DNA from 4 places in the Cupriavidus sp. 01T418 genome. Region 2 is predicted to be linked to each of the others. Evidence: predicted binding sites of a transcription regulator. Region 2 holds the regulator's gene; each other region holds the start of a gene.
What was found. The regulator FliA, encoded in region 2, starts transcription of late flagellar genes. The targets are predictions, from matches to a motif close to CTAAAGTTTNNNNNNNNNNNGCCGNTA.
Positions count from the first base shown of each region.

Region 1: the regulator FliA is predicted to act here: its motif matches at 4,893-4,919, upstream of AC1DQ3_RS17090 (FliC/FljB family flagellin).
Region 3: the regulator FliA is predicted to act here: its motif matches at 3,834-3,860, upstream of AC1DQ3_RS02420 (DUF342 domain-containing protein).
Region 4: the regulator FliA is predicted to act here: its motif matches at 3,859-3,885, upstream of AC1DQ3_RS12165 (YjfB family protein).

Region 1 is NZ_JBFTQG010000015.1:86,027-93,523, forward strand. It holds gene AC1DQ3_RS17065 (glycerophosphodiester phosphodiesterase family protein) at 1-112, shown strand, start outside; gene folE (GTP cyclohydrolase I FolE) at 795-1,445, shown strand; gene AC1DQ3_RS17075 (peroxiredoxin) at 1,476-2,111, shown strand; gene AC1DQ3_RS17080 (DUF1653 domain-containing protein) at 2,162-2,386, shown strand; gene AC1DQ3_RS17085 (DUF1120 domain-containing protein) at 2,661-3,350, opposite strand; gene AC1DQ3_RS17090 (FliC/FljB family flagellin) at 3,469-4,797, opposite strand; gene AC1DQ3_RS17095 (hypothetical protein) at 5,341-5,865, opposite strand; gene AC1DQ3_RS17100 (fimbria/pilus outer membrane usher protein) at 5,931-7,497, opposite strand, start outside.
Region 2 is NZ_JBFTQG010000023.1:21,811-29,307, forward strand. It holds gene flgE (flagellar hook protein FlgE) at 1-367, opposite strand, end outside; gene AC1DQ3_RS21340 (flagellar hook assembly protein FlgD) at 429-1,100, opposite strand; gene flgC (flagellar basal body rod protein FlgC) at 1,115-1,522, opposite strand; gene flgB (flagellar basal body rod protein FlgB) at 1,530-1,937, opposite strand; gene flgA (flagellar basal body P-ring formation chaperone FlgA) at 2,159-2,878, shown strand; gene flgM (flagellar biosynthesis anti-sigma factor FlgM) at 3,074-3,376, shown strand; gene AC1DQ3_RS21365 (flagella synthesis protein FlgN) at 3,465-3,923, shown strand; gene AC1DQ3_RS21370 (flagellar protein FlhE) at 4,015-4,413, opposite strand; gene AC1DQ3_RS21375 (RNA polymerase sigma factor FliA) at 4,443-5,159, opposite strand; gene AC1DQ3_RS21380 (MinD/ParA family ATP-binding protein) at 5,199-6,017, opposite strand; gene flhF (flagellar biosynthesis protein FlhF) at 6,021-7,497, opposite strand, start outside.
Region 3 is NZ_JBFTQG010000002.1:80,827-88,323, forward strand. It holds gene AC1DQ3_RS02395 (TIGR03862 family flavoprotein) at 1-494, opposite strand, end outside; gene AC1DQ3_RS02400 (hypothetical protein) at 646-1,011, shown strand; gene AC1DQ3_RS02405 (DUF1415 domain-containing protein) at 1,062-1,628, shown strand; gene AC1DQ3_RS02410 (class I SAM-dependent methyltransferase) at 1,697-2,584, opposite strand; gene AC1DQ3_RS02415 (bestrophin family protein) at 2,766-3,719, opposite strand; gene AC1DQ3_RS02420 (DUF342 domain-containing protein) at 4,006-5,652, shown strand; gene AC1DQ3_RS02425 (hypothetical protein) at 6,131-6,475, opposite strand; gene AC1DQ3_RS02430 (DUF4339 domain-containing protein) at 6,472-6,831, opposite strand; gene AC1DQ3_RS02435 (SPFH domain-containing protein) at 6,847-7,497, opposite strand, start outside.
Region 4 is NZ_JBFTQG010000008.1:188,567-196,063, forward strand. It holds gene AC1DQ3_RS12145 (MFS transporter) at 1-852, shown strand, start outside; gene AC1DQ3_RS12150 (PaaI family thioesterase) at 889-1,323, opposite strand; gene AC1DQ3_RS12155 (H-NS family nucleoid-associated regulatory protein) at 2,172-2,399, shown strand; gene serA (phosphoglycerate dehydrogenase) at 2,454-3,665, opposite strand; gene AC1DQ3_RS12165 (YjfB family protein) at 3,976-4,161, shown strand; gene AC1DQ3_RS12170 (hypothetical protein) at 4,283-4,639, opposite strand; gene AC1DQ3_RS12175 (MgtC/SapB family protein) at 4,667-5,368, opposite strand; gene AC1DQ3_RS12180 (MFS transporter) at 5,801-7,015, opposite strand; gene AC1DQ3_RS12185 (chemotaxis protein) at 7,449-7,497, shown strand, end outside.

The DNA of each region.
Region 1 (7,497 bases), on a different contig from region 2:
GGCTTGCCTGGGCGTCAACGCAGTGCTGTCGGATTCCCCCCGGGACATGACGTCAATCCGGGCAAGGACAGTGAGGCCATTGAATTGCGCAACAGAGACTCAGGCACGGTAGAGTGCCAGCCACCTCAGCGTCGAACACCAGATCGGAATCGAGCCGCACGTCTCGCATCAGGATGATTACCGGCTGCACTGCCTGGCTGATGGGCGCAGCCGGGAGCAGATGACCGTGATAGAGCGTTTTCGTATTTTGCATCGCTAGATCTTCCGCTGCGCACCAGTCAACGTGACAAAGTCGACGGAAATCTTTGCATTAAAATCGAATTCTTACCATTTTCATGGGTACGCACGTCTGGTAGGTTTGGAGTTTACCAGCTCTTATAGTAGAAAATATAAATGGTATAGAAGGTCTAGAAAAATGACTTTCTGACGGCAGCGCCGACTCCATCGCGCCGAGATCGGTTGCCTGAGTTGGTCCGTGGCCATGCTTCGCCGCGATCGTCGTGCCATCCCGCCGTGAGCGATCGCCAGATCAGGGGGCGACTCTTGTTGATGAAGTCGGCATACGGAGCGCCCAACGTCGGGCGGAAATTTCCCACAAATTCGAGTGCGTTCTATACCCATGTGGCGAGCCTCTGCTTATTCTAGATACGTTAATATTTTTTTTGGGCCGAACTGGTAAATCCCGCGCGGGACGCAAGGGAGTCAAACGGCATGGCCGAGCGTGTGGGTAGTAGGCATATCGTGCGCCAGACGCCTGGAAAGTAGAGCGCTCCCCGTCGCACTCTGGAGGCTTGATGTCTTTCGCAGATCAGTATGACCCCATTCATCCGTTTCCTTCCGAGTCTCCCGAAACTGGCCCTGGCCTTCGGCGCGTGCGGGAATTCAATGCGGTCGCGTTCGAGCGGGCGGTGACAGATCTGCTGGAAGCCAGCGGTATCTCCATCGACCCGGTACATACGCTCAGGACCTCGCAGCGCGTACGTGAACTATGGCAAAGGCGCATGCTTGATGGTTACGATGCAGACCCAGCGGAAGTACTCGGCGCGGGCTTCGAAGACCCCCGTCGCGATATGGTAGTCATTCGCAACATTGCGGTGCACGGCGTGTGCCCGCATCACCTGCTGCCGTTCCGTGGTGTGGCGCATGTCGCCTATCTTCCTAACGGGCGACTGCACGGCTTTGGCCGCATCGCGCGGATGATCGATACCATCAGTCATCGCTACACTTATCAGGAATGGATAACGAATGAGATCACGAACACGCTCATCACACATGGCCTCGCTCGCGGTGCTGCCTGCCTGATTGAAACCGAGCAACTATGCCTGCTGTTGGGCGAGAACCGGCGCGGTGACGAGCGGGTCGTCACCCAGTGCTACGCGGGCGAATTCAGCCACAACATGCAGCCGCGCAATGAATTCCTGCATGTCATAGAAAACCGGAAGTAGTCTTCTACTTCCTCCTCTAGGAGTTGCATCATGAGTCTTCGTCTTGGCGACATGGCCCCTGACTTCGAGCAGGATTCGAGTATCGGCCGCATTGGTTTCCACGAATGGCTGGGCGACAGCTGGGGCGTGCTGTTCTCCCATCCGGCGGACTTCACGCCTGTCTGCACGACCGAGCTGGGTCTGACGGCCAGGCTCGCGGGTCAATTCGAAAAGCGCAATGTAAAGACGATTGCGCTGTCGGTCGATAGCGCCGAGTCGCACAAGGAATGGATCAAGGATATCAATGAGACGCAGGCCGCAAACGTCGACTTTCCGATTCTGGCCGATGGCGATCGCAAGGTGTCGGAGCTTTACGACATGATCCACGTGAACGCGGAGGAGACGCTCACGGTCCGCTCGCTCTTCGTTATCGATCCGAAGAAGAAGGTGCGTCTGATGATTACGTATCCGGCAAGCACCGGCCGTAACTTCGACGAAGTGCTGCGCGTGATCGATTCGCTGCAACTCACCGATAACTATCAGGTCGCCACTCCGGGCAACTGGAAGCACGGCGACGATGTGGTGATCGTGCCGTCGCTGATGGACGAGGAAGTGATCAGGCAGAAATTCCCGAAGGGCTACACGGCGCCGCGTCCGTATCTTCGCATGACGCCGCAGCCGGACTGAGAGGCGATATCGGTTCGATGCGTACACAACATCAAAGAGCGAAACAATGTATGTTGTTGAGGCAATGCGGGAGAGCACTTGGGCTCGCGCGAGAGGACGAATCGAATGAACCGGTGGTGGTCTACACGCGGCTTTACGAGCGGGACGACCTGCCACTGAGCACGCGGACATTGAAGGTCTGGAACGAATCGGTGCCTGTCGGGCATACACTCGTGAAGCGATTTTCCTACGTCGGCCGGGCGTCGCCACAGGTCTCAGCTGACAATAGCCGTTGAACGGTTCGGTGTCCGGTGCCTGCAGGTACTGGAGCGCGCGCCTCTGGTCATATCGAGAATGTCCGGCGTTCGAAGCCATTGAGGTGGAGATACCTCTGCTTGCCTTCGGGCTGCTAGTCCTCCAGGTGCTTCAGCGTATCTCAGGGAACCTGCAGCAACCGCGAATTTGCGCGACTTGGGCTCCATGCGAATGAGCGGCGGCAGAGGGCACGTCTCAGATGCGCGTGTGCAGCGGCAGCGGCTTGATGTCCAGGTTCTTCAGCGCTATCTGGGCTCACAACAGAATCAGCGTCATCGTCCCCGATCCGTCCAACGGGATGCTGGACGTGGCGGTATCCACCACGGGCCTGCTTAGATACACATCCACGATCACGTCACCAGAGACTTCAGTTAGGGCGTCAGGGGCCCTCGCGTTGGCACTTGCGGCGTAGGCGAGGGACGCGCCCTTCCGAAACATGGTCTGCCGAAAGTAATTGCGGGAGGTGGTCACCCTTTCCAGCCAGGTACTGGTCGAGCGTGCGCCGACCCCCAGCAAGCTAGTAGCCGGGGCCTGAAGCACTCCCCCTGCAGTTGTTCTGATCTGAAGCCGCCCTGTGTGGAAGCTCACGCTGCCAATGTTTTGGCCGTGATAGGTTCCTAGACCAAAGGCCGCATCGAGAATAGTTCCAGGAGTGCCGGTGGCAGTGCCATCCCGGTTGTCGGTAAAGGCCAATGCGAATTTGGTAGGCGCTGGACAGGTCACTGCCATTGACATCTGCTGTCTGGCGACGGAGTAGAAGTCGGTTGTGAATATCGTGAGGGACTCTCTGGAAAGGCTTCCAAAGTCAATCACCCCACCGCCGCCGAAAGAAATGGTGCAAGGGGACGGCGCAATGGTCGCCGCCATGGAGAAGCTGGCGGACTGTGCCTGCGCAGCGAATGCCGCCCCGGAGAACATTGCAGCGAAGAGCATTTCTCGGATCATGAAAAAACGATTCCTGCGACGACGGCTTTTTACGGTAGAAAAGAGGGTGCCTGCGATCAGAGGAAATCTGATCGCGGGCGAGTTTAGTCGTCTTACGGTATGACGACTCCTTGCGGGATTAACGCAGCAGCGACAGCACGCCTTGGCTCGACTGGTTGGCCTGAGCCAGCACAGAGGTGCCCGCTTGTTGCAGGATCTGGGCGCGCGACATGGCCGAGACTTCCAGCGCGTAGTCAGCGTCCTGGATGCGCGAGCGCGAAGCCGACAGGTTCGTCACCGCCGAGCCCAGGTTTGTGATGGCCGAGTCGAAGCGGTTCTGTACGGCACCCAGCAAGCTGCGCAGCTTGTCGACCGTGGCCAGCGCATTGTCGATCGTGGATAGTGGGTTGGTGCTGCCCGAACCGGTGAACTGGGCGGTGGCAGTGGTGGTGCCGCTGGTGCTCAGTTCGATGGCGGTTGCGTCGGTGACGGCCGTGGTCGTCGCGCCGCCGTTGGCCTGGGCGCCGGTTTGCGTACCTGCCGAAAGCGCGTAGTTGTTGCCTCCCTGGCTGACGTAGGCGACAGCAGTGCCGTTGGTGTCAGCACCGACCTTGATCAGCTGGCCGGTGACGGTGTTGCCGGTGTTACCATTGGCGGCATCGCCTACCGTCAGATTGACCGTGTTCAGCGTGACGGCGCCGGTGGCGTCGTCAATCGAGGCAGCGTAGCTGTCGTTGCCGTACTTGACCACGTAGTTGTTGGTGGCGTTGCCAGCGGAATCCAGCACGTTGTTCAGCGTCAGGGAGCTGGCGCTGACGGTCGAGCCGACGACGGCGGACAGCGTGTTGGCAGCCGAGGTCAGGTTGACGGCAACCGGTGCGGTGCCGGTGGCAGCGGCAACCGTGGTGATAGCGCCGCTGGTGCTCAGCGCGTTCTTGGCCACCGTGAAACCGGTCATGCCCAGGGTCCTCGAGCTGATTTCCTGCAAGTCGATCGAGATTCGCTGACCGTCTTGCGCGCCAACTTGCACGTTCAGCGCGGTAGCACTGGACGAGAGCACCTTGACGCCGTTGAAGTCGGTCTGTTGCGAAGTACGGTCGATTTCAGCCAGACGCTGGGTGATTTCGTCCTGGATCGATTGTAGATCGCTCACCGAGTTGCTGCCCGTAGCGGCTTGCACTGACAGGGTACGGATCGCTTGCAGGTTGTTGTTGACTTCGTTCAGCGCGCCTTCCGTGGTTTGGGCGAGCGAGATACCGTCGTTGGCGTTGCGCTGTGCTTGTGCCAGGCCGTTGATGTTGGAGGTGAAACGGTTGGCGATCGCCTGGCCGGCGGCGTCATCCTTGGCGCTGTTGATACGCATGCCCGAGGACAGTCGCTGGATCGCGGAGTTCAGCGACGCTTGCGACGAGTTCAGGCTGTTCTGCGTCATCAGGGACACCGTATTGGTATTGATTACCATGGACATGGTCTGACTCCTTTAAAGAAAGTTGAATGATCTGATGTTGCTGCAACGTTGGCCGCTCCGCCATGCTTGACGGAAAGTGCCGCCGCTGAGTGAGATATCGGCTGGGATCCGGAAAATATTTAGATTTGTAGCGAATTATTCGATGAATTGAAACTGGGTTGGATTCGCTGAGATGTGAACAAGCCTATGAAGGCGTGGTCAAATTTTCTTGATTCAAGTTTTGAAGCAACGTTCCTATTAAATCAGGCATGTCGGACTTGTTGTGCCCGTTCTTCCGATCACGCCAGGGCTCGCCATCATTGGATTGAACGAATGCAATGAGTTGCTCGGTGTCTGATTAGCTTCTGCAGTCTGCGAATTGTCTGATTCATGCCATAGAAGATAAGCAGAACACGGTGAACCATTTTCGAGCGAAGGCAATAGACAAGGAAGCATGACATCCACCTAAAATTCTGGTGGACACCTGAACGCTATCAGGTCACACCAGAGCGGAAGATCGCTCCCCCCGCCGGGGAGCGCAGGGGGAGAAGTCGAAACGAAAGTCTATTGCAACGTCACTCTTGGAGTGACGGTGAAAGTGATCTTGCTGTCTGGCATGAATCCGCTGGGCACGAAGCCCGTTGCCTGAACGCTCAGCACGATGAGCGAGGCGGATGCTCCCGCTTTGGATAGATCCAGTTGCACGACTTCGTTCGCCTCAGTCACGTCCACTACCGGCGCTGGTGTGTTCTGCACATTGGAGATCATGTCGACCGGAGTCGCGCCGACCGTGGCCTTGGCAATTCGCAGGCGCATGGCGCCGGCCTTGCCGTTCGCATCCCACCGGAGCAGCTTGTTACCTGCGCTCACGACACCGGAGAACTGGAAGCGGGCTGTTACGATCGCGGGATTGCAGTTCACAGTGAGCGTGCCGTTGTGTGGCTGACCGACCTGTTGATAGCCTGGGGCGCTCACACCCGGCGCGCCCAACTCGGTGTAGTTCACCGTACCGAAGTCGACGTAGACCGGCACAAAAGTGACTGTGCATGTCGCGCTTGCCAATCCGGGAAGCCCGAGCGCGCAAGTCATCACCACGGCTCCTTGCCAGCCGCCTGCCGGTCGGGCAAATTGCCGCAGGTTATTCCTTCGCACCATCATTGGCTCCAGTTGCACCGCGCCGAGGCGGCTTCAAATACATTGTCGCCGGTCGCTGGCGCGGCTTGGATGGAACCGATCGTGCAGCGCTTGCCGTCGGCCAGCTCGATCGATAGTTCGTCCCCAGGCTCGAGTCCAGTCACCAGCACCTTGCCCTCAGCTGCCGCGGCGGTAAAGAATTCGTCGCCTCTGAACACCGTCGATCCAGCTGGCAGGAGGGTACCGTCGGGCAGCCGCACGGTCAGCATCAGGCGCTGCACCCGCTTCATGCCGGCATCCAGCTTCAGCACCGCGCCGCGGCTGACCTGCACCACCTGCAGGCCATTGTTGATGTCCACGTTCAGCGGCAATGTGTGGCCCGACACTTCGATGCGCGACTCTCGGTATGGGGGGAGCGCCGGGATCGCCGCCAACCCGTTCGGGCCCGACCACACGGGGCCCTGTGGCGTCTCGACGCGTGCGCCCGTCACATTGCCGGTCCTGACCGTGGCAAAGCTGTCCTGCGCGGTATAAGGCGTTAGCCCCACCCCGTCGCCGGTCGCCACGACCGATCCGCTAGCTTCGCCGTAGTAGCTGTCATAGCTGTGCGAGTGGCTCCATCCCAGAGACAGGCTTGTGTAGAGAGGGGTCGCGTAGGCTGACACAGTGCTCGTGCGGCTGCTTCCGGGACTGCCGCCTCCCTGCACCGCGATGCGATAACCCATGAATTCATTCACACGCTGATCAACCGATGTGCCCATACGCGTCACCTTGTCGTTGGTTTCCATGAAGGTGCGGCTGTTGGTGTTGACCCCGAGCGGAACGGTGAGATTTATATAGGCATAGTTGCTGCCTGGCACTTGTACCAGTCCCGCCTGCGGGTTCTGAATATTCAACGGCGTGAGGCGACTTCTGCGGTGCGCCAGCCCGACGTTGACCGTAATGCCGTGCCACGACTTGTTCCAGCCGAGCGTGATGCTGTCGCCCGGCGCGCCCTGGAAGTAGATCTCCCGCACCACGCTGGTCGATAGGGCGCCCAGCGCTCCAGCATTCCAGCTCAGATTGGCTCCGATCTGGTTGCGATAGCCCGAGGGGATCAGGGTCGCCGGCTGGGCGTAGGCCACGGCCTCCTGCAACTGGCGGTAGCCCGCCGTGCGCAGGCTTCCCGATAGGCCCAGCATCAGGTCCTTGCTAACCTGAACGCTGCTGGCGAGATTCATCTGCGTACCGCTCAGGTTGCGTGCGGTGTCGTGGGAGGCAAGCATCTGACCGAACAGCGAGACATCGCGATCGATGACCTGTGCATTCATCGCGATCCCGACGGAGGTATATCGGCTGGAAATCAAGCCGCCTGCGGTGCCTGACAACCATGGTAGAGAGGCGGGCGCCCAGCCGCGTGAGGCGATGAACACCGGCACATTGCGGTAGGTATGGTTGTATGTCTGGTCCCAGAGCTGGCCACCGGTGATATTCCAGCCTTTCTGTAGGCTGTTTCTCGTGGTCAGCAGCAGCGAGGCGGCGGGAATTGTAAAGGCCTGCTCAATGCCGGTGGCCTCTATCACCTTGACCTGCAGATCCGCGCCCCGG
Region 2 (7,497 bases):
CTGCCGGGTAGCCGGTCAGCTTCAGGCCCTGCGCGTTGGTCAGGCTGCCATCGGCCTGCTTCTGGAACTGGCCATTGCGCGAGTAGAAGACCGAGCCGTCGGCGCTGACCATGCGGTAGAAGCCCATGCCATTGGTAATCGCCACATCGAGCGAGCTGCCGCTCGCCTCGATATTGCCCTGGCTGAACGACTGCACCACCGAGTTCACGCTGGTACCCAGGCCGATCTTGGTCCCGGCGTAGACGTCGGCGAACTGCGCGGTGGATTGCTTGTAGCCAACGGTGTTGGCGTTGGCGATATTGTTGCCAATCACATCCAGATTGGCGGCTGCGGCGTTAATGCCGCTTACCCCTTGACCGAAACCCATGATTTTCCCCTTGTTACTTTGGTTCGTGAAGAGCCGGCGAGCCTTGCGTCAGCCCGGGTGATTAAAGGATGCGGCGAACATCATTGACGTTCGCTGTGGACCCACTGCCCAACCCCACCAGCACACCGGTCGAATCGCCGCTGATGCTCTGCACCACGCCGTAGACGAGGGCCACGGGCTTGACGTCCGTGCCATTGGCGGTAGCCGTCACCTTGAAGGTGTAGGTGCCGTCGGCCACCGCGGCACCGGCATCGTTCCTGCCGTCCCAGGTGATGTCCTGCACGCCGGCGGACTGGCCTTGCAGGTTGATCGTGCGTACCGTGTTGCCGGCCTGGTCGAGCACGCTCACGGATACGGAATCCGCGGCCGAAGGCAGGTCGACGCCGATCTTCGAGGGAACACCGCTCGCAACGCTCACGCTGCTGCCCGGCACCATCACCGTGCGGCCGATCAGTGCCGCCGAATCCATCGCGCGCCCCGCGCTGACCTGGCTCAGCAGCGAGTTCAGCGTGGCGTTCATGGTCTGCATGGAGCTCACCTGGCTGATCTGCGCGAGCTGCGAGGTCAGTTGCGAGTTATCCATGGGGTTGAGCGGATCCTGGTTGTTCATCTGCGTCACCAGCATCGTCAGGAAGCTGTTCTGTAGATCGGACGCGCTGGCGCTGCCGCCCTTCAGCGCATCGTTGATCCCTGCCGGGGTGGTGTTGCCGTTGACGGAAGAAGTCGTGGTCATTTTCGTATTCCGGGTTACTGACCGATGGTCAGCGTCTTGAGCATCATGTTCTTGGCTGTGTTCAGCACTTCCACGTTGGCCTGGTAGGAGCGCGAGGCCGAGATCATGTTGACCATCTCCTCCACCGGGTTGACGTTGGGCATCGTTACGTAGCCATTTGCATTGGCAAGCGGATGCGTAGGGTTGTAGACCATGCGCGGCGGCGATGCGTCTTCCACCACCCCCTCCACCTGCACGCCGCCGACATCGCTCTGGCCCGGTGTTGGCGCGAGTCCGAATACGACTTGCTTGGCACGGTACGGCTGGCCGTTCGGCGTCACCGCGCTGTCCGCATTGGCCAGGTTGGAGGCCGTCACGTTCATGCGCTGCGATTGCGCGGCCATGGCCGAGCCGGCAACCTCGAAGATATTCAGTGATGACATGGTGTGCTCATTGCTGGACGGCCGACAGCATGGTCTTGATCTTTGCGCTCATGATGGTGAGGCCAGATTCGAAGTGCACCGCGTTGTCGGCAAAAGCGATGCGCTCGGTGTCCATTTCCACGGTATTGCCATCCATGCTCGACTGCATCGGGATGCGATAGGCGAGATCCAGGTTGTCGGCGGAAGGCGCCTGGCCCGGCAGGTGGCGCGTGGAGGTAGTCGTCAGCGTCACCCCCTCGGCCTGCTTGCCGCGATCCACGGTCTGCGCCAGCGTGCTGGAGAAATCAAAGTCACGTGCCTTGTAGCCCGGAGTGTCTGCGTGCGCGATATTGGAGGCAATCACCGATTGCCGCTGGGTCCGCAAGCTCAGTGCTTCCTGCTGGAAGCGCAATGCCGCATCGAGTCTGTCAATCATGTCTGTGTCTCGCTGGAAGGAGAGAACAACGAAGGTCGACCTTCTTCAGGTGTGCCATCTTAGGGTCGCTGCCGTCATGCCAATCGCATGAATAGAGCAAAAAAACCCGCGCATTTCGCCCCGAGCGGGAACGCGTACTTGCCTACAATGGGATCCGTTCTCACACACGTGGCTGGCGCATTCGCGGCGCGAACCGCGTAGCTTCCTTGCTGGATGCCCAAATGAATTCTCGTTTCCGGGCCGCTGCGGCGCGCGTCCTGCTTTGCGCGCTCACCGCCGGCGGCATGCTGGCCGGCAGCGCCCTGGCGGCGCAGCCCGCGCCCTTTCCCGAAGACCCGGTGCGGGTAGCGGTTGAGCAGTTTCTTGCACAACAGACGGCCGGACTGCCCGGCAAGGCAAGCATCCAGATCGTGCCGCCCTCAGGCGGCCGGGCGCCGGACTGCCCCTCCCCCGAACCGTTCCTGCCGCCTGGCAGTTCGGCCTGGGGCCGCGTGTCGGTGGGCGTGCGTTGCGGCGGTGAACGCCCATGGACCCGCTATTTGCAGGCGCGCGTGTCCGTCGTAGCCGACTACTATGTGGCGGCGCGTGCCCTCATGCCCGGCGAATCGATCGACGCTTCCGCGCTTGAGGTGCGCCAGGGCGACCTGTCCACCCTGCCGCGCGCCGTGGTGACGGACCCGGCCCAGGTCAATGGCGCGGTCGCGGCCAACCGCATCGCGGCGGGTTCGCCGATCCGGACGGACCTGCTGAAGAAATCGATCGCGGTGCGGCAGGGGCAGAATGTGACGGTGACGGTGGAAGGCGATTCCTTCCAGCTCAGCAGCGAGGGCAAGGTAATGGCCGATGCCGCCGTCGGCAGCAACGTGCAGGTACGGCTCAAGAACGGACAGGTGGTCAGTGCGCTGGTGCGCAGCGGTGATACGGTGGTGCTGCAACAATAGGCAGGATGGGGACGGCAGGCGAGATGCGCATGCGGCAAGACCGCTGGCAGGTGCGCCCAGGACCGGGGCGGCCCGGGGCGGCCTGGGGCGGCCATACGGCCCGTGAGACAATGCCGGCCCGAACGCCAGACTTGTTCTCCCTAAAGTTTTGCCTGAATCATCCGATAAGCCAGAGGAACCCAGCAAGGAATCACCGTGAAGATCAATCAGACCACCTCGTCGAGGCCAAGCGATGCCACCGACGGCGCCGTCCGTACCGCCGCCGGTGCTCCCCAAGCGGCCGCAGCCCCGGTCACGGCCGACGTGCTCATGAGCCCCCTGGCTACCCAGGTGCGTGACATCGGCTCGCGCCTGGTCCAGGATCAGGACAATGACATCGATGCCGCCAAGGTCGACGAAATCCGCCAGGCAATCACCGAAGGCCGCATCAAGATTGACCCCAGCAAGATAGCCGACGGGCTGCTCGCATCGCTGCGCGAGCTGAACGGCGGGGCGTAACCCGCTGGTGGCAGACTGCCTTCCGGCCGCCGCCAGCGATAACCGGGCCGCAAGGCCAGCCACAGACCACAGACGATAGGCAAAAACCATGAGCCAGTCCCTGATTCAGAACCTGGGCCGGGAAACCGAGCTGGTGCGGGAATTCTCCGCTGTGCTCGGCGAGGAAAGAAAGCTGCTCAAGACGGGAGACTACCAGGCCCTTGCCGCTGCGCTCGAGCGCAAGGTCGAACTGGCTGGCTTGCTCGGCGCGCTCACCACCGCGCGTGAAGCGCAGATGGGTGCACTCGGGATCCGCATCGCTGCCGGCGGGCAACTGGTCGGCAGGCATGTCGACCCGGGCACCGAAGCCGCATGGAGGTCCCTGGTGCTCGCGGCGCGCACAGCGCGCGACGCCAATGAATTCAATGGAGCCGTGGTGGAAGCCCTGCGCGGCTATACCGACGAAGCCATCCAGGTCCTGCGCCAGCGCGGCGACACGGCCACGGTGTACGGGCGCGACGGACGCACCCAGACCGGCCCGCAGGGCGTCAGCCTGGCCAGCGGCTGAACTGGTTTGCATGGTTTGCGGATGTGGCCCCAGCGGGCGGGAGAGGGGAGCCAACCGACGGTTGGTCAGCTCTCGCGGGTCACCTCGCGGGTCACCTGAAGCTGACCGTAACCTGATTCGACTGCCCGATCAAGACCGGCGCCAATGCCCCTCTGCCAGGCACTTGAAACGCAAACACAAAGCCCTTGGCCGCATCATCCCCGCTGAACGCCTCGGTAAGCCCTTCCGTCCCCGGCAACAACACACACCGCTGGGCATTGCACAAATAGGCCTGCAACCCGTTCGGCGGCGTACTCGCAAAGCTATAGCGCCACCGCACGGTGGTAATCGCGCCCTCCGCCTGCTGCAAATAGCCGCCAGGCGTAATCGGCGCAGAGACCGTGCGCAACCCTCTGCCATACAGCGCAGGCCCGTTCACCGAGGCCGTCCAGGAATGCAGCGCCGTACCGCCGGGCGCCGCCCAGGCCGGACAGCAGGCCGCGGCAATCATCGCGGCAGCAACTCGCTGGCGCCAACCGCTCATAGCAAGCCGCGCAACTGCGAACGAAGCCGCGTAATCGCCTGGCTGCGAATCTGGCAAACCCGCGACTCCGTCACCTCCAGCACCGCGCCGATCTCGCGCAGGTTGAGCTCCTGGTCATAGCACAGCGACAGCACCAGCTTTTCGCGCTCAGGCAAGCGCTCGATGGCACGGATCAGCGCCTCGCGCATGCCGCTTTCCATCAGCAGGGTGAGGGGGTTGCCTTCGTCGCTGACGCTCAGATGCCGGTCCAGGAAGTCTTCTTCGCCGGAGCGCTCGAAGTCCTCGTAGTGCAGCAGCTGGCAGCCATAGACTTCATTGAGCAGCGTCTGGTATTCGTCCAGCGGCAGCTCAAGCGCCTGGGCCACTTCGGAGTCCAGCGGCGCGCGGCCCAGCGTTTGCTCCAGGCCGCGCACCGTGCGTTCGATGCGCCGGGTGTACTGGCGAAGGCTGCGCGACTGCCAGTCGTTGGCGCGCACCTCGTCGAGCATGGCGCCGCGGATGCGCTGGCTGGCATAGGTCTCGAAACGCGCCCCGTGGGTGTCTTCGTAGCGCTTGGCGGCGTCGAGCAGGCCAATCATGCCAGCCTGGATCAAGTCACCGAGCTGCACGCTGGCGGGCAGCTTGGCTGCCAGTTGCAAGGCGATGCGACGCACCAGGGACGCATGCGCCGTCACGGTGTCGGTCTGTTCGAGCTTTCCCTGAATCGTGTACATGGTGGAATTCTCGTGAGTCCTGGCTGCGGGCCCCGGCGTTTAAGCCAGGGCCGTGGCTGACGGCGTCAGCGGAGCCGTCGGGGTTGAACGGGGATCGGTGGGCAATGGCCAGTTGGCAATGCCTGTGGCAATGCGGCGTAGCGCTGCGGTGGCGGGCGCGGCGGGAAAGGACTCGACCACGCAGCGGCCCAGCGCCGCGCTGCGTTCCACCAGCGGGTCGTACGGCAGGCTGCCCGCGGGGCTCGCCTCGACGCCGAGATACTGGCTGGCGGTGCGTGCCAGGTTGCCCAGCACGGCACTGGCGGCGGCGTCCGTGGCGGCAGCGTTGATCACCAGGTGGAAGCGCCGGCATGCGTACAGGTGATTGAGCCGCTTGATGCAGGCATAGGCGGCCTTGATCGAGGCCGGCTCCGCGCGCAGCACCACAATGAGGTTGTGCGCCGTGCCGGCCACCTGCGACAGGCCGCCGTCCGCGTCGCTGCGGGCATCGTTGAGCACGGTACGGAAACCATTCAGCGCCTGCAGCCCGCCACTGGCCTGTGGACTGCCGGGCAGTACCGCGATGGCGCCGGCCGGGCGCTTGCCCAGCGCGGCTTCCAGCGTCACCGCGCCGCCCAGCACGGCGGCCAGGGTGCCTTCCGGCATGGCGCCGGCAAGGCGGGTGGCGCGCGCGCCGAAGCGGTCTTCATCGATGAGCAGCACGCGCTCGCCTTGCATGGCGAGTGCGTTGGCCAGCCCCAGGGCCACCGTGGTGGCGCCGGCACCGGCATCGCTCGCGACCACCGCGATGCGGCGCGTGGCGCGGGGCGCCAGCATGCGCCGCAGGCTTTCTGCCTGGTCGGAGGCGAGTGAAGTCACGTCTTATTCTCCCTGTGCCAGCGTCTGCAACACGCGGCTGCCATGCAGGCTCGCTTCGAGCATGTCGCCGGCTTCGCCCATGTGGAACGTCTCGGCAGCGGCCTCGGTGGTATCGGATAGCATGGCGCGGCCGCTGCGGGCGGGGTAGTTTTCCAGCACGTCGAGCAGCGCCAGCAGACGGCCGATGCCTTCCACCAGCACGACGGAGCCGGGCGTCTGGCGCGCAGGCGCGCGGCCGGTCAGCCTTGCCAGGAACGGCGCGACGGTGTCATCGCACCCGTGCTCCAGCCGCAGCGCGGCGACAGCCATCTGCAAGGCGAGCAGCCGTGCGCAGGCTTGCACCTCGGCCAGCGAGGATGCATTGCCGCCGTCCTGCCCGCCCTGGCCCAGGTGATCCAGTGCATGGCGCAGCGTGCGCAGTTGCGCTTCGCCGGCCTCGGCCCAGCGCGCCCAGCGGGCCAGTTGCGCACCCTCGGCAGACAGCGCCGGGTCGCACAGCAGGTAGTGCACGGCAAGCGTCTGGCCGTTCTCGCGATCGACCACGCGCGATACCAGCAGGCCGGCCTCGATGCCGCTCTCGGCGCCGCGTGCGCCGCGTGCCTGGCCCTCGAGCACACGCACCGGCGCTTGCGCGATCCACTGCACGGCATCGCGGCCGCGGTAATCCATGTCTTCCACGACGTGGAAGGTCAGCGTTTCCGCCAGCGCATCGAGCTTCATGGCCGCGCCACCGCTGACCACGCGCGTGGTCTTGCGCGCAGCGGCAAGCCAGCGCTCGCCGGCCTGCTGCCAGCGCGCCAGCGTGGCGGCGGCGGGCATGGCGTCCAGCAGATTGACCACGGTACGGGCGGCGGCAATGGCAGCGCACAGGGTGGCCGCGTCGGCCTCCCATCCGCCCTGCCCGCCCTGCTGCGCTGGGCCGGTGCGGCCGGCCGGTGCGGTGCCCGCCGCGAGCGGCAGGCCATCGCGGTCCGCCAGCCATAGCGTGTGCTGCCAGGGGCGCGGGGCGCGGCGCCCTGCCGCCGGCGCGGCAACCGTCGCACTCAGCGACAGCACGAAGCGATCGCAATGACGGCTCAGGTCGCGGCAGGCGGCCTCGCGCACCTGCTGCGCCATCAGGCGCGGCGAAGGCGCGCTCTCGGCGCGTTGCTGCCACAGCGAGCGGACCAGTTCGAAACCGTAGCTGCCGGCATTCAGCTGGTCGACGCAGTCGCCCACTGCGTTGGCGCTGTCGGTCAGCGAGCGCAGCATGCCGTCGGCCCCGCCGGGGCCGGCCACGCGGGTGGCATCGCTGTCTTCCTGCGCCGGCATGGCGCGCCGCGCGGCTTCCGCGTCGGCGAATACGGAGCCGCGGCGCGGCGTCTGGAACGCGCGCTCGACCAGGGCCGCGCCGTTGGCGAACTCCAGGTGCTCTGGCACCCGCTGGCCGGTAGAGGCGTAGTACACCGGCAGGCGGTGCCGGATCACCACGTCAAGCACG
Region 3 (7,497 bases), on a different contig from region 2:
AGGCGCTCGCCCTCCGGCGTGGCGAAGCGCAGCGTGCCGGGTGATGCGCCCGCAGCGGCCTCCCAGCCCAGCCAGCGATGCCGCATATGGAACTGCACGCCGGCTTCGCGCAGGCGGTGCAGCCACGCGCGCAGCATCGGCGCGGCTTTCATGTCGGTGGGAAAGACCCGGCCCGAACTGCCGACGAAGGTCTCGATGCCCAGGCCATGCACCCAGTCGCGCAGCGCTTGCGGATCGAAGCCCGCCAGCAACGGCGCGATCTGCGCGCTGCGGCTGCCGTAGCGCGCCAGGAAAGGCTGGGGGGCTTCCGAGTGCGTCAGGTTCATGCCGCCGCGCCCAGCCATCAGGAACTTCCGTCCGACCGATGGCATGGCGTCGTACAGGTCCACGCGGTGCCCGCGCCCCGCCAGCACCTCGGCCGCCATCAGGCCCGCGGGTCCGCCGCCGATTACGGCGACGCTGGCGGTTGGGAGGGAGGCGATGGGTGCGGGCATGGGTTGAATCCGGGGGAAAGCGGCCAGTCGCGGAATGCGGTGCAAGGCAGGGTGCGGCGGATCGGATTATATAGGGCGGGGCAACTGCTAATATCGCCGCTTTCCTGCGCGCTGCCGCGCTCCTGCGTTTCCCATGCCCACGCCGTCCTTCTTGTCACCGCCTCTGCCCGCCGCGCGGGCCTTCATGCTGGTCTTGCTGGGCCTTGTGGCCGGCGTGCACCCGGCGCTTGCGCAGGAGACCGCGCAAGGGCTGCAGGATAAGGCGATGAAGGGCGATTTCCTGGCCCAGCGCAACCTGTCCTACTGCCTGCAGTCCGGCTGCCTCGGGCTGGAGCGCGACCGCGTCAAGGCCTGCATGTGGCGCAAGGTCATCGTGCTGTCCGGCGATCGCCATGTCACCGACCTTGATACCGTCAACCTGGAGTACGTCTGCGGCAAGCTGAGCGCAGCCGAGCGCGACGGGGCCATGCGCCAGGCCGAGGCACTGGCGCGGCAGATCCATGGGCCGCACCGCTAGGCGGCAGCTGCGGGCGCTAGAATAGCCGTTTAGCGCAGTCCGCCATCGCCATGTCTTCCGCTTCGCCATCCGCCCAGTCCGTCATGCACGCCACCCAGCAATGGCTGGAGCGCGCGGTGATCGGCCTCAACCTGTGTCCCTTCGCCAAGGCAGTGCACGTGAAGCGGCAGATCCGCTACGCGGTGTGCGAGGCCACCGGCACGGAGGGCGTGCTGGCCGATCTCGAAGCCGAGATGCGCACGCTCGCCGACGCCGATCCCGCCGAGATCGACACCACCTTGCTGATCGTGCCGCACGCGCTGGCGGATTTCCTCGATTACAACGATTTCCTCTACTTCGCCGAGCGTTTGCTCAAGAGCATGCGCCTGGCGGGCATGCTGCAGATCGCCAGCTTCCATCCGGACTATGTGTTCGCAGGCAGCGAGCCGGACGATATCGAGAACTATACCAACCGGGCGCCTTACCCGATCCTGCACCTGTTGCGCGAGGACAGCATTGCGCGCGCCGTGGAGGCATATCCCGATGCGGCGGAAATCTACGAACGCAACGAGGCGACCATGCGCCGGATTGGCCACGACGGTTGGCGCAAGCTGATGGCCGAGGGCGGCGAACAATAAAAAAACGCGCCGTCGAAGCGGCGCGTTGATCCGCCACGGCAGCGCCGAGGCCATGGCGCAAGGCAGCGTCAGCCGGCAGCGGCCGGCTCCTGCGTGTAAAAGCGCTCCTCCATCTCTTCCAGCCCCAGCGTGCGCAGCACTTCATGCAGCCGCTCGGCCGGACGGCGGCGCGGCAGGTCCTTGTACTGCGCAATGATCAGTTCGTTCTTCATCGAGTGCTCCCAGCCCACCAGTTCGGTCACGCTGACCTGGTAGCCGTGCGCCTCCAGTTGCAGGCAGCGCAGCACATTGGTGACCTGGCTGCCGAATTCGCGCGTGTGCAGCGGATGGCGCCAGATCTCGGTGAGCGGATTGCCCGCCAGCAGCTTGCCCTTGTTCCTGCGCAGCACGCCGGCCACTTCGGCCTGGCAGCAGGGCACCACCACGATGTACCTGGCGCGCTTTTCCAGCGCGAAGCGGATCGCGTCGTCCGTGGCCGTGTTGCAGGCGTGCAGGGCGGTGACGATATCGATGGTGGACGGCAGCTGCGGCGAGGTGATCGAATCCGCCACCGACAGGTTCAGGAACGACATGCCCTTGAAGCCCAGCCGGCTGGCGAGTTCTTGCGAACTGCTTACCAGTTCCTCACGCGTCTCGATGCCGTAGATGTGCGACTGGTCGAGTTGTTCCTTGAAGAACAGGTCATACAGGATAAAGCCCAGGTAGGACTTGCCGGCGCCGTGGTCGACCAGCGTCACGTCGGGGTGATCCTGCTTGAGATCCTGCAGCAGCGGCTCGATGAACTGGAACAGGTGGTAGACCTGCTTGAGCTTGCGGCGGCTGTCCTGGTTCATCTTGCCTTCGCGCGTCAGGATATGTAGCGCCTTGAGCAGCTCGATCGACTGGCCGGGACGGATTTCGTGGGGACTGGGCGCCGGTGCGGCGGGCGTCTTGGACGCCGGGGACTTCTGGGCCATCTGGGATGTTTCGAACCTGGGAAAATCGGTGAGACGCGGTGCGGCGTGCGCCAAAGCCGGACGACGCTGCGCCGGTACAGCGGCAGTTTACCGAAAGTCGCGCCCGGCTGGGGTGAGTGGCGTAATCGGCGTATTTCCGGCGTGGCGGGCAATGCCACGCCAACTGCACGCCATTGGCACGTTACAGCAGGCTGTAATCCACCGGAACGAGAGGCGGCGGCAGCACCGTTTCGCCCAGCGCTTCCTTCATGCCGATCTCGATGGTGCGGCACAGCGCGTCCAGCGCCAGATTGTTGGGGCTGGTGCCGAACGGCTCTTCCAGTTCGTCGCCCAGTGCATCGAGGCCGAAGAAAGTGTAGGCCACGATGGCCACCACGATGGGCGTGACGAAGCCGATGGTATCGACCAGCCCGAACGGCAGCAGGAAACAGTACAGATACGCCGTGCGATGCAGCAGCAGCGTGTACGAGAAAGGGATGGGCGTGGTGCGGATGCGATCGCAGGCCACCGCGTCGGCCGCCATGCCCGACAAGGTGCCGTCGATGCCGGCGGCCAGGCAAGGATCCAGGCGGCCCTGCCGCACGCACAGGCCCAGATCCTCGCCCATGCGCATCATCAGCGCGGCCGGCGCGTTGGTGCTGCGTCGCAGTTCCGCCAGCTCGGGGGGGCGCAGCCAGGAGGGTGCCAGTCCGGCGTCCGCGCTGGTGCCGCGCAGGCGGTTGCGCAGCGCGTACGCATAAGCGATGGCACGGGAAATCATGCGGACCCGTACATCTTCCAGCCCGGCCGGGGCTGGGCCAGCCTGATCCGGCGTGGCGTCGGCGATCAGGCCGAGGCATTGCCGGGCCAGGTTCTGGCTGCGTACCACTAGGTCGCCCCACAGTTTGCGCCCTTCCCAGAAGCGGTCGTAGGCGGCGGTATTGCGAAAGCCCAGGAAGATGGCCAGCGGCAAGCCGATCAGGGTGAAAGGAATGGCAGTGAGCGTGACCTTGTGCTGGAAGAACGCACCGTGGCTGAGCGTGACGCCAACGGCCACCAGGAAGTTCACCAGCAGCACGCGCCAGATGCGGGGCAGGATCGAGCCTCGCAAGGCCAGGAACAGTCTCAGTCCCGATGGGCGGTCTCGCACAATCATCTCTGATCCTTTTGCATTGCCGCACGGTGTTTCGTCGATGGGCAGAAGTGTACATTTTTCGGCCGCTGGCAGTGGGCCGGGGGCTGGTTCGTCAGCGCTGGCGCCATGCTCCGGCTCAAGTTTTCCGCAAAACGGCCGATGGTATTGTGTTCGCCGAAAAGGGCATGGATCCTTCGGCGCGCAAAGGACAACCCGGCCCAAGGACCTGCCCGGCAGGCTCCAGCACAAGATGGCCGCGCCAATCCAGGCGCGCCGCGCGGACACGATCCATCAGGGGAAAAGCAGAATGGAAAAACGGGGACAAGACACAGTAGCCACAGGCGTGCAGGTCAGCCTGGACGAAAGCACGCGCCAGCTGCGCGCGGCATTCGCCGTCACGCCGGGCTGGCTGCCGCCGGATCGCACGGTCCTGCAAGAGGCACTCGCCGGCGGCGGCTGGGCCGAGGCCAGGCTGGACAGCGCCGCGATCGACACCTTTCTCGCGCAATGCCAGCGGGCTACCGAAGGCACGCCGATCGAGGCCTGGATCGGCGAACTGACGGACGGCTACTTCGAACTCAGCGTCAGCAGCGACAATCTGAGCGTGCGGCTGAACCTGCTGCCGCCGCAAGGCGGCCGCGCGGTCACGCGGGACGATATCCGCACCGCGCTGGCGGAGCGCGGCATCGCCGCGGAGCCCGACCGGGAAGCCCTGCGGGGCGCGCTCGAGGCGGGCCTTTGCGACGGGCTGGAGATTGCCGCGGGACGCGCCCCGCAGCCCGGCACGCCGGCACGCTTCGAAAGCCTGCTGGCGCCGCGCAAACCGCTGGTGGCCGAGGACGAGAGCGGCCGCATCGACCTGCGCGACTTGGGTAGCCTGTTGCTGGTCAATCCCGGCACGCCGCTGATGCGGCGTATCCCGGCCCGCCAGGGCACCGACGGCGTCGATGTCTTCGGCAAGGTCATGGCGGCCGTGCCAGCCGCGGATCCGCCCTTCGCGGACGGCCTGACCGGTGTAGCCCCCGATCCGTCGGATCCGGAAGTGCTGCTGGCGGCAATCTCAGGCTCGCCGGCCCTGTCGGCGCAGGGCGCCAGCGTGAGCCCGGTGGTCGATGTCGAGGCGGTGGACATGCACTCCGGCAACGTCGACCTCGACGGCACGCTGCGCGTCAACGGCGATATCAAGACCGGCATGACCGTGCGCGTGACCGGCGACGTGATCGTCACCGGCACCATCGAGGCCGCCCATGTCGAGGCGGGCGGCAATGTGGTGGTGAAGGGCGGCATCATCGGCAAGGCCGAGGGCACGTACCAGGGCAGCGAAAGCGCCACCGCGGAGGCGCGGGTGCGTTGCAAGGGCTCGCTGCATGCCCGTTTTATCGAGAGTGCGGTGGTGGAGGCCGGCACCGAGGTCAAGGTGGAAAGCGGCATCCACCAAAGTGATGTCGCGGCCGGGCACAGCATCGTCGCGGGCAGCCCCAAGGGCGGCCAGGGCAATATCACCGGCGGGCGCTGCCGGGCCCAGCTTGCCGTGCGTACCGCCGTCCTTGGCGCCGCCGCCGGCGCCGTCACCATCGTGCAGGTCGGCACCAATCCCTATGCCGAGGCGGAGAAGGCCGAGGCCGAGGCCCGGCGCCAACAACTGGAAACCGAGCAGGGCAAGGTGCAGCAACTGGTCAGCTTCTTCGCCAAGCATCCCGAGAAGGCTGTTGGCGACCTGCGCGAGAAGGCGCGCGCCACGCTGTTCAAGCTCACCCGTGACTCGATCGAGCTCAATGCCAGGCTGGCCAAGCTGGCTGAAAAGCTGCGGCCGTCTCCCGAGGCCGTTATCGAGGTGAGCCGGCGCATCCATGGCGGAGTCAGCCTGCATATCGGGCAGAAGTCGATGAAGATCATGGAGGACAAGCCGGGCGGCCAGATCCGGCTGGTGGAGGATCGCATCGCTCTGGTTTGAATTTCGTGGTGCCCGATGGCGCGCTCAGGTCGCCGTGCGGGGCGGCAAACCAAAAGCTGCCGGCTAGCCACCGGCAGCTTTTTTTGTTCGCCATTCGGGTGCTTGACGACCGGCGCCAGGAAACGCGCCAGTCTCGCCCTTCAATTTGCAGAAATTTCTCGTTGTACTTTCGGAAATTGCCGGAAGTCCAGCGCACGGCGACTCGCTACAGTAGTCATGTACCGCTCTCTATCCGGGGGGTATTTCGCAGGAAGGCCTAATCCGTCGGCCCTCCTTCGGTAGCGCTGCATGCTTTCGTGTGCGGCGCTTTTTTTTTGGGGTGCGCCCGGCAGGGCGCACTCACTTGAGGGTGCAGGTCCCTTACACACCCGGCACGGGGAAGTGTTAGCCAGAGGCTACGTGCGCAGCAATACGGCGGGGCAGCAGTTGTTGGATCCCTCCTCGTCATACGCGTTCGGGGGAGAGGCTCCTTCGCCAATTATTGCCTCGAACTGTAGACGGCGTTGGCAATCAGCACAAACAAGAGAAAACAAATGCCACTGACAATGATATAGCTCGTTTGCGAGAGCGAAAACATCGCAAACACCATGTTCAGCGAAAACGCCGCCACAAAGAACACAATTGACAACACACGCAGATTGACACCCGCGCGGCCATTCTCAAATGTGACGCCAATCGCCGTGCCGAGCGTGGCGGCAAGAAAGATAAAGCCGCCAATGGCAGTAGTTCCCTTCATGGCATTTGCGTCGATACTGGTGATACCGTACGTCAGCAGAGCGCCAATGACAGTAGCAATCAGTAGATTGACGGGGTGAACTCTCACGACTTCTCCTCCGAGCGAAAAGGCGGGGGCGCCAGCGCAACCAACCGTAGTACATCGGCTACATTCTCGACGGCCTCCCATTTGGGGAGGCCTGGCCGCCAAACGTAAGAGTCCTTCCGAATCCTTCCTTCCGTAATCAGCCGCGCCATCTCCTGATCACTGAACGGCCCCGCCTGCTTGCCGTCGAGGATCACGTAGTAAACATTTGCGTGCATTCCTGGTGGAGCGCTTTGCGGTCCGGGAATATATGTGTTACGCAGCGCATGGTTCATTGCGCCTACCATCTGCTGCGCCACGGCCAGCCCCAGGCCAAACTCGACCAGTTTGTTGATCGAATAGAAATTTTCATCGTTCATGACAGGTCGCCTCGTTCATTGCGCGGGTTGTGGCGGGGGCGGCGGCGGTGGCGGCGGTGGAAATGCCGCGGCAAACACTGGCGCCAGATCGGTCATGTTGGCAGCGTGATCCCAGTTCACCATCCCGGGCTTCCAGACGTATGTATCGCGCGTCAATTGCCCGGCCTGCATCATGCCCTGTAGTTGCTGAAGATTGAACGGACCGGTGCTTTGACCATGCACACTGACGTTATACTGGACCTGCGGCAGCGGGGGTGGCGACATCGCGGGCTGCTGAATATTCTGTCCCGCGATGTTCATCATATTGGCCATCTGGCCGCCCATCGCGCCGCCTACGGCCAATCCAGTCATCATCCCAACCGGGTTGAATCCGCCAGCGCCACCACCACCACTCGGATTCATCGAACTCATGCTGCCGAGGTTGTCCGCGGCGGTCCGTAGCACACTGGTCTGCTGGTTGATCTGGTGCGCGGCAAGGTGCTGCGACTCGGTCTGCAGTCGTTGGAATCGCGCGGTTTCCTCGCGCTGGATACGCAGCGTCTCGCTCATGTTTTCTTCATTGAGCGCCTGCGTAGCTTCCAGGTTCCGGATATTGATCGCGTTCTGCTTTTGGCGCATCGCGATCTCCAGATCGGCCGTAACGCTGCGCAGTTGGCGATACTCCTC
Region 4 (7,497 bases), on a different contig from region 2:
GGCGCGGTGCTGGCGGTGGCCATCCTGCTGGTGCGCCGCGATGTGCCTGAAAGCCCGCGCTGGCTGCTCTCGCACGGGCACGGCGAGCAAGCCGGCCGCATCGTCGCCGCGATCGAGGCGCAGGTGATGGCCCAATATGGAACGCTGCCGCCCGCAGCGGGCACGGTCACTTTTTCCCGGCGCGGCGCGCCCACCCTGGGCGAGGTGGCGCACGTGCTCTTCAAGCGCTACCGGTTGCGCAGCGGGGTAGCTCTGGCGCTGATGATCTCGCAGGCGTTTTTCTATAACGCGATCTTCTTTACCTACGCACTGGTACTGACGCGCTTCCACGGCGTGCCTGACAACCGCGTCGGCCTGTACATCTTCCCGTTCGCGCTGGGCAATGTACTGGGCCCGCTGCTGCTGGGGCCGCTGTTCGATCACGTGGGGCGGCGCCGCATGATCGGGCTGACCTATGTGCTGTCCGGCGTGGGCCTGGGGTTGACCGGATGGGCCTTCATGCAAGGCTGGCTCGATGCGCGCAGCCAGGCGCTATGCTGGTCGGCCGTGTTCTTCCTGGCTTCTGCCGCAGCAAGTTCCGCCTACCTGACGGTTAGCGAGGTGTTCCCGCTGGAGACACGCGCCCTTGCCATCTCCGTGTTCTACGCGGTGGGTACGGGCAGCGGAGGCTTTGCCGGGCCGCTGCTGTTCGGTATGCTGATCCAGAGCGGCAGCCGCGCGGCGGTGGCCGGCGGCTATGCCATCGGCGCGGCGCTGATGATCGGCGCTGGGGTGTTCGCCATGCGCTATGCGGTCAATGCGGAAAAGCGGCCGCTGGAGGATATCGCGCCGCCGCTGTCGGCGCGCGAATAACGCTGCTGGCCTCGGGCTCACGGCGATTGCGCGCTGCTATCCGGCGGCCTGGGACGCCGAGGCCGGATCCTTCCTGCGGAATGCCGCCTGCGCGGTGGCGATCAGCCGGCCCTGGCTATCCGTGATCTCGGCGTTGGAGAAGAACACGCGCCGCCCGCCGCCCACGCGCCGGCCGACCACTTGCAGCGGTTCCACGTGCGCGGACGAGACATAGTTGACGTTTAGCGAGATGGTCGTGGCGGCGCGGCGCACGCCGTTCTCCGGAAACAAGCCGGCGTAGCCCGCCGCCGCATCCAGCAGCGTGGCCAGGATGCCGCCTTGCACCACGCCCGTATTGTTGACATGCGCGGGCTGCGGCACCAGCGACATGCGTACCAGGTCAGGCTGCCACTCCACGATGGCGACATCCAGCGATTCGAGAAAGGGATTCTCCAGCGCGTAAGGCTGGCTTGCTGCGGTGTTGTCGGGCATGGCTTGGCGGGACGAGGGTGGCAAGTTGCAATGACCGCAATGATAGCCCCGGACAGCCCTGGGTCCCCCCGCTTAGGATAGTGACCAGCATGAACATGGCGCAAAAGCAGAGATGGCGCACGGGCTGGACCGAGGCGTCCCGGAGGCCGATTCGCAGGGCCTGGAGTGGGGCTTTTGGCCGGTTCGACGTATTCTGATCTGGAGGGTTGCAGGGGCGCAGGCCGCGCTCGGCTATCATGTGCGAACTTCAGGATGACCGGTGTACATCCGGCGCCGCATTTTCGACGGTTCTCCCGCCTCTTCCATCTGTTTTTATTGTGTCTTCCGCCATGCCTTCTTCAGTTCCCGCCGACGTCAAGAAAGTCGCTGCCATTATCTGGATTCGCGTCCAGATAGAGCGGCTCGGCATCTCCATGGATGAACTTGAGGCGGCAGGTTGTTTCGAAAGGGTAGGGGTGGCGCCGGCGCCTGCGGTGCCGGCGGTGGCCGCGGTGGCAGAGGCCCCGGTATTGGCGCCCCCGCTGTTGCCTGCCGGACCGGTCACGGCACCGCCGGCGGTTGCGCCGAAGCCATCGCGCAGGGCGGCAGCGCGCAAATGGTTGCCGGCCGGAGATCCCTTGCCAGTACAAGTGCCGGCAGCTATCCCAGCCGCAACGCCCGTGGCGGCGCCCGCATCGGCACCTGTATCGGCACCTGTATCGACTCCTGTATCGACTCCTGTATCGGCACGGGCGACGATGCCCGCGCCAAGTCCGGTGCCGGCAATTGCCCCTGCCCCTGCCCCGGCAGCAGTGCCATTGCCCGCGCGGGCAACGATGTCCGTGCCCGCGTCGCGAGCAGGGGCTACCGTGAAACCCGCACCAGTTGCCGGGTCGGCGCTGGCATCCGCGCCGGCAGCACTGGCACCCGCGGCGCCGTCACCGGCAACGGCGTCTTCGCAGCCGCCCGCTGCCGCTCCCGCACGCCGCTATCGCAATGCCGAGGGACAGGTGTGGGATGGCGAAGGCCCCATGCCGGCGTGGCTGGTGCGCGCAGTGAACGCGGGCCAGTCGGTGGAGCACTTCCGGGTGAGTTGACGGCAACGGCTGGCCGCCGCTGCCGTTATTGCCGTCGGGTGCGGCGACGCCGGATCAGGCCAGCGGGTTCAGCAGGGTGCGGCAGCGGATAAAGGCCGGTTCCGTGTCCAGCGCGGCAATCAGATCCGGCGACGGGACCTTGTCCAGGTCGGTCACCACATAGCCTGTCTGGCCACGGGTTTGCAGGTGCTGGGCCACGATGTTGACCCCGTCGCGCGCCAGCAGCGTGTTGAGTGCGGCGAGCGCGCCCGGCGCATTGCCGTGCACGTTGAGCAGCCGCGCCGGCGACGTCAGCGGGCCAGGGCTGACCTCGGGGAAATTCACCGCACCGATGGTGTCGCCGGTGCGCAGGAAGGCGATCAGCTTGGTGGCGACTTCGGTGCCGATGTTCTCCTGCGCCTCCTCGGTGCTGCCGCCGATATGCGGCGTCAGGATCGCGTTGGGCACGCCTTGCAGCGGGCTGGTGAAGCGGTCCGCATTGGTCTTGGGCTCTGCGGGGAACACATCGATCGCCAGGCCGGCGATGTGGCCCGCGTCGCACGCCGCGCGCAGCGCGTCGATGTCCACCACCGTGCCGCGCGAGGCATTGATCAGGATTGCGCCGCGCCGGAACTGGCCGAGCACCTCGGCATCGATCATCTTCCTGGTCTGCGCGGTGGCCGGCACGTGCAGCGTCACGATGTCGGCGTGCGACACCGCATCCACCAGCGAGCGCGCCGCGCGCGCCGAGCCGAGCGACAGCCTGGCCTGCACATCGTAGTACACCACGCGCATGCCCATGGCCTCGGCCAGCACGCCAACCTGCGAGCCGATATTGCCGTAGCCGATGATGGCGATGGTCTTGCCGCGCGCCTCGAACGATCCGCTGGCGCCCTTCGCCCATTTGCCGGCGTGCGCCAGCGTGTTCTTCTCCGGCACCCTGCGCAACAGCAGGATCGCCTCCGCGATGACCAGTTCGGCCACCGAGCGCGTATTCGAGAACGGCGCGTTGAACACCGGCATGCCGGCGCGGGCCGCGGCGTCCAGGTCTACCTGCGAGGTGCCGATGCAGAAGCAGCCGATGGCCAGCAGGTGTTTGGCCGCCTCGATTTCAGCGGCACCCAGGTGCGTGGCCGAGCGGATGCCAAGCATCTGGTGCGCTGCGGGGGCGCGATGCAGTTCGTCGCCCGCGAGCGCGCCGGTGCGGCGCTCCACGGTGACTTGGGCTTCCCTGAAGCGCTCGACGGCGGTGTCATGGATATTTTCAAGCAGTAGTGCGGAGGTCATGGCGATTGGGTGTGGCGGCGGTGATGGCGCGGCGTGGGTGCAGCGAGGATGCGATGAAGCGCAGGCATGCGCAACGCGAAACGTACGCCGACATGGTAACGCAGGCAGCGCTAGCCAGCCGAACACCCACATTGCCGCCAATGGCAAATGGGGCCGCTTCGCATCCGCCGTGCCGGTCGCCGTACTGCCGCGCTAAAGGTTTCGGGCTGAAGCGCCGACAACACTGGATGCAGGCGGGAACGTCTTCCTGCAGGTTTCAACATCCATCCCAACTTCAACCTAGTTACCACACAACCAGGAAAATTGACCCATGGACACATCCCTCGTCAGCGCGGCGAGCAACGCGGATTCCAATCCGGTGCCGGTCATGATGCTGCGCAAGTCGCTCGACCTGCAGGCACAGAACGTGGCATCCCTGCTGGCATCGGTGCCGCAAGTGAGCGTCGCTCCCAGCAATCCGCCTCACCTTGGACAGAATATCGACATCACGGCGTGATAAGCCATCTCGCGCCCCGGGGCTGATGCAGCTCGGGCGCAATCTGTCGCGACGCCAGCGCTGCTTCCAGCGCTGGCGTCCTTCCTCTGGCAATCGGTTTGAATCGGTGGGTCGGCGAGGCTCAGGCCGCCGCGAGCGCACGTTCGGGCTGCGGAACGGTTTCCCAGCGCACCGCGCGGACCAGGGGTTCCAGGCCCAGGCGTTGCACCAGCTTGACCATGCCGGGCCGGCCGCCGGGCTGGCAGTGCACCAGCACGCGCATCTCGACCAGTTCGCGCCGCTCGCTCTGCCGCGTGCGCAAGCTCTGCAGCTGCAAATCGCGTGCGGCCAGTTCATGGCGAAGCTGCTGCTCCAGCCTGGCGCCATGTTCGTCCTTGCAAAGCAGTACCACCTGGAACAGCTGGGTGGCCGCGCCGCGGCCCGCCTGGGCGGTACGGCGGGTGAGGGCCTGGGGGAGCATCCCGTTGAAAAAACGCATATCCAGCTCCTTTCCCTCTCCTTGGGGTTATTCGAGCGCGCCGGCCGGAATGGCCCAGCGCACGAGGGAAACGCTTTTCTCCATGCTGATGCGGCTGACGATCTGCTCCAGCTTGCTTTCATTGCCGGGCGCCGCCAGCACATCGGCACGGACTTCAATGTGGCCGCCGCTGGGGGTGTCCTCGCTGTGCAGCGATTGCAGCAGCAAGGCGGGCATCTCCGTCAGCGCATGCAACAGCAGGCCGCGCACATGAATCTCTTCCTGCGCCGTGCAGACCGTGGTGATGCGGTAGACCATTTCCACTTCCGTGGTGATGGACACGCCGCCGCGGTTGATGCGCTGGCCCAGCATGCGCAGGCCAAAATTGGCGCACAGGATGCAGGCGGTGCCGATCGCGGCCTCGGCAGCGTGACCAAGGCCGGCGAGCACGCCCACCGCGGCAGAACACCACAGCGTGGCGGCGGTATTCAGGCCGCGCACGTTCAGGCCGTCACGCATGATCACGCCGGCGCCGAGAAAACCGATGCCGGAGACGACCTGCGCGGCAATGCGCGCATGGCCCTGCGGATCGAAGGTAAAAGCAGATACCGAAACGAACAAGGCAGCGCCGGCGGCGACCAGCGCATTGGTGCGCAGCCCCGCCATACGCTGGCGCAACTGCCGTTCGGTACCAATACACGCACCCAGCGCTAGCGCTTCAAGCAAGCGCAGGGCGAATTCGTGCCACACCATAAGAACTCCTGTAACAGGCAGGACGAACCGGTGAGTCTTGTACTGGACACGGGCAAGCGCAGGCAGCGGCGTGCTGCAACGCATGCGCGGTCAGAGGAATGAAGCCGTATTCAAGAACAGAGGCGGGACAGGACGTCCGGCCTCGATAGCACCGTGCCGCAAGCGGGGCACGGTCGCTGGGGGGCTACCGGGCTCCGGTCAGGCGGAGGTGCCGATCCTGGATCGACTACTGTCGTCGGAACAAGTGCCCACTGGGTAAGCCCTGAAATTAATAACCCGCGTACTGTAGCGACTCGAGTTGAGTGGGTCAAGCGAAAACCGCCCAAAATCGCCCATTACGCGCGATTTGCGGCATTTAACGGATGAATGGATGTTAATTGGCTGAATATCGATCGGAATTATTTGAAAACACCGGAAAATTAAGAATAGTCAGGCCGAGCGCCGAGCCCGTGCCGCCAGCACCTGGCTCAGACCCAGCCCAGCCAGCGCCGCCACGGCCGAGAACAGGAACACGGAGCCATAGCCCGCATGGCTGGCGATCACGCCGGCCACCGGGCCGGTCAGTCCCAGCGAGAGATCGAGAAAGAGCGCATAGGCGCCGAGCGCCGAGCCGCGGTTGCTCGCCGGCACCAGCTTGACCGCCTCCATGCCCAGCGACGGGAACACCAGCGCAAAGCCAAATCCGGTTACCGCGGCGCCCGCCAGCGCCTGCGTGGGCCCCTGCGCCAGCCAGATCAGCGCCAGCCCGGTGGCCTCCACGGCAAAGGCGCACAGCGCCACCGGATAGCCGCCAAAGCGGCCGATGCTGTCCGCCAGCAGCAGGCGCGCCAGCACAAAGCTCACGCCCAGGCTGGTCAGCGCCAGCGCGGCGTGGTTCCAGCCGTGGCTGGCGTAGTACAGCGTCACAAAGGCGGTGATGGCGCCGAAGCCCACCGAGCCCAGCGCCAGGCACAGGCCGAACGGCGTCATGTGGCGGAACACGGTGCGAAACGGCATGCGCGCGCCCTTCACCGTGGGTACGGCCGGCTTGCGTCGCGCCAGCGCAAACGCGGCGACGGACATGACGGCGGTGACGATGCCCAGCGAGGCAAGGCCCCAGCGGGCGTCGAGCAGCACGCCGAGCGGCGCGCCCAGCGCCAGCGCGCCGTAGGTTGTCATGCCATTCCAGGAGATCACCTTGCCGGTGTGGCGGGAGCCGACGTCGCCGATGCCCCAGGCGATGGTGCCGGTGGTGACCAGGCTCTCGCCCGCGCCGAGCACCAGCCGGCCGGCGAACAGCCAGGCCAGGCTGAGCCAGCCGGTATGCACGAACAGGCTGGACAACACCGCCAGCAGGCCGCTGCCGGCACAGAGTACGAGCCCGAGCGTGACCGATTCCTTCGGGCCTTGCAGGTCGCACAGGGTGCCCGCGTAAGCCCGGCTCAGCAGCGTCGCCAGATACTGGATGCTGACCGCCAGCCCGGCCACGACCGTGCCATAGCCAAGGTCGCCATGCACGAAACCGGGCACCACCGCCAGCGGCAGGCCAACGCTCAGGTAGGCAATGAAGTTGAAGAAAACGATGGCGACAATGCGCCGGCTGATGCTGCCTTGCAGGTGTTCCCCGGAATCCGGGGCGGCGCGCGTCGTACTGTTCGAAGACATGGCGAGGAGGGCGGTTAGCCGGCGCGCGTCCCCAGAAGCGCCGATAAGATCATGGCCGCCCGGTCATATGCAATGTCGCCGGCGCTGGCTTGGGCATTTTAAGCGGCTGCTTAGTTCGTGTAAATCGGCTTGCGAATCGACTGTTGTACGTGCGCTTGAGTACATGAGCTTGAGTGCGGCCGGCGCGAGTGTGCTGGTGATCACAAGATCGCCAGGGTGCCAATGCGCGCGGGTCCGCCGCCAGCCGTATCCCGCACTTTAGCGGGGTGAAGCGGCAAATCGCGTGCCCGATGCCACTTTGCCGCTAAATTTCCCCGAGGATTGGCCGTTAGCCAGAGCAGTGGCCCGTCAATGCAGCGACTCCGCGCCGGGGTCGCGCAGGGCAGACAGGCCCGGCGAAACGATCAACACCGCGCGGCGACAAAGGAAGCCTATGAGCAGTTCGATGAGAGACATCGACGAACGGACCAACCTGACCAACA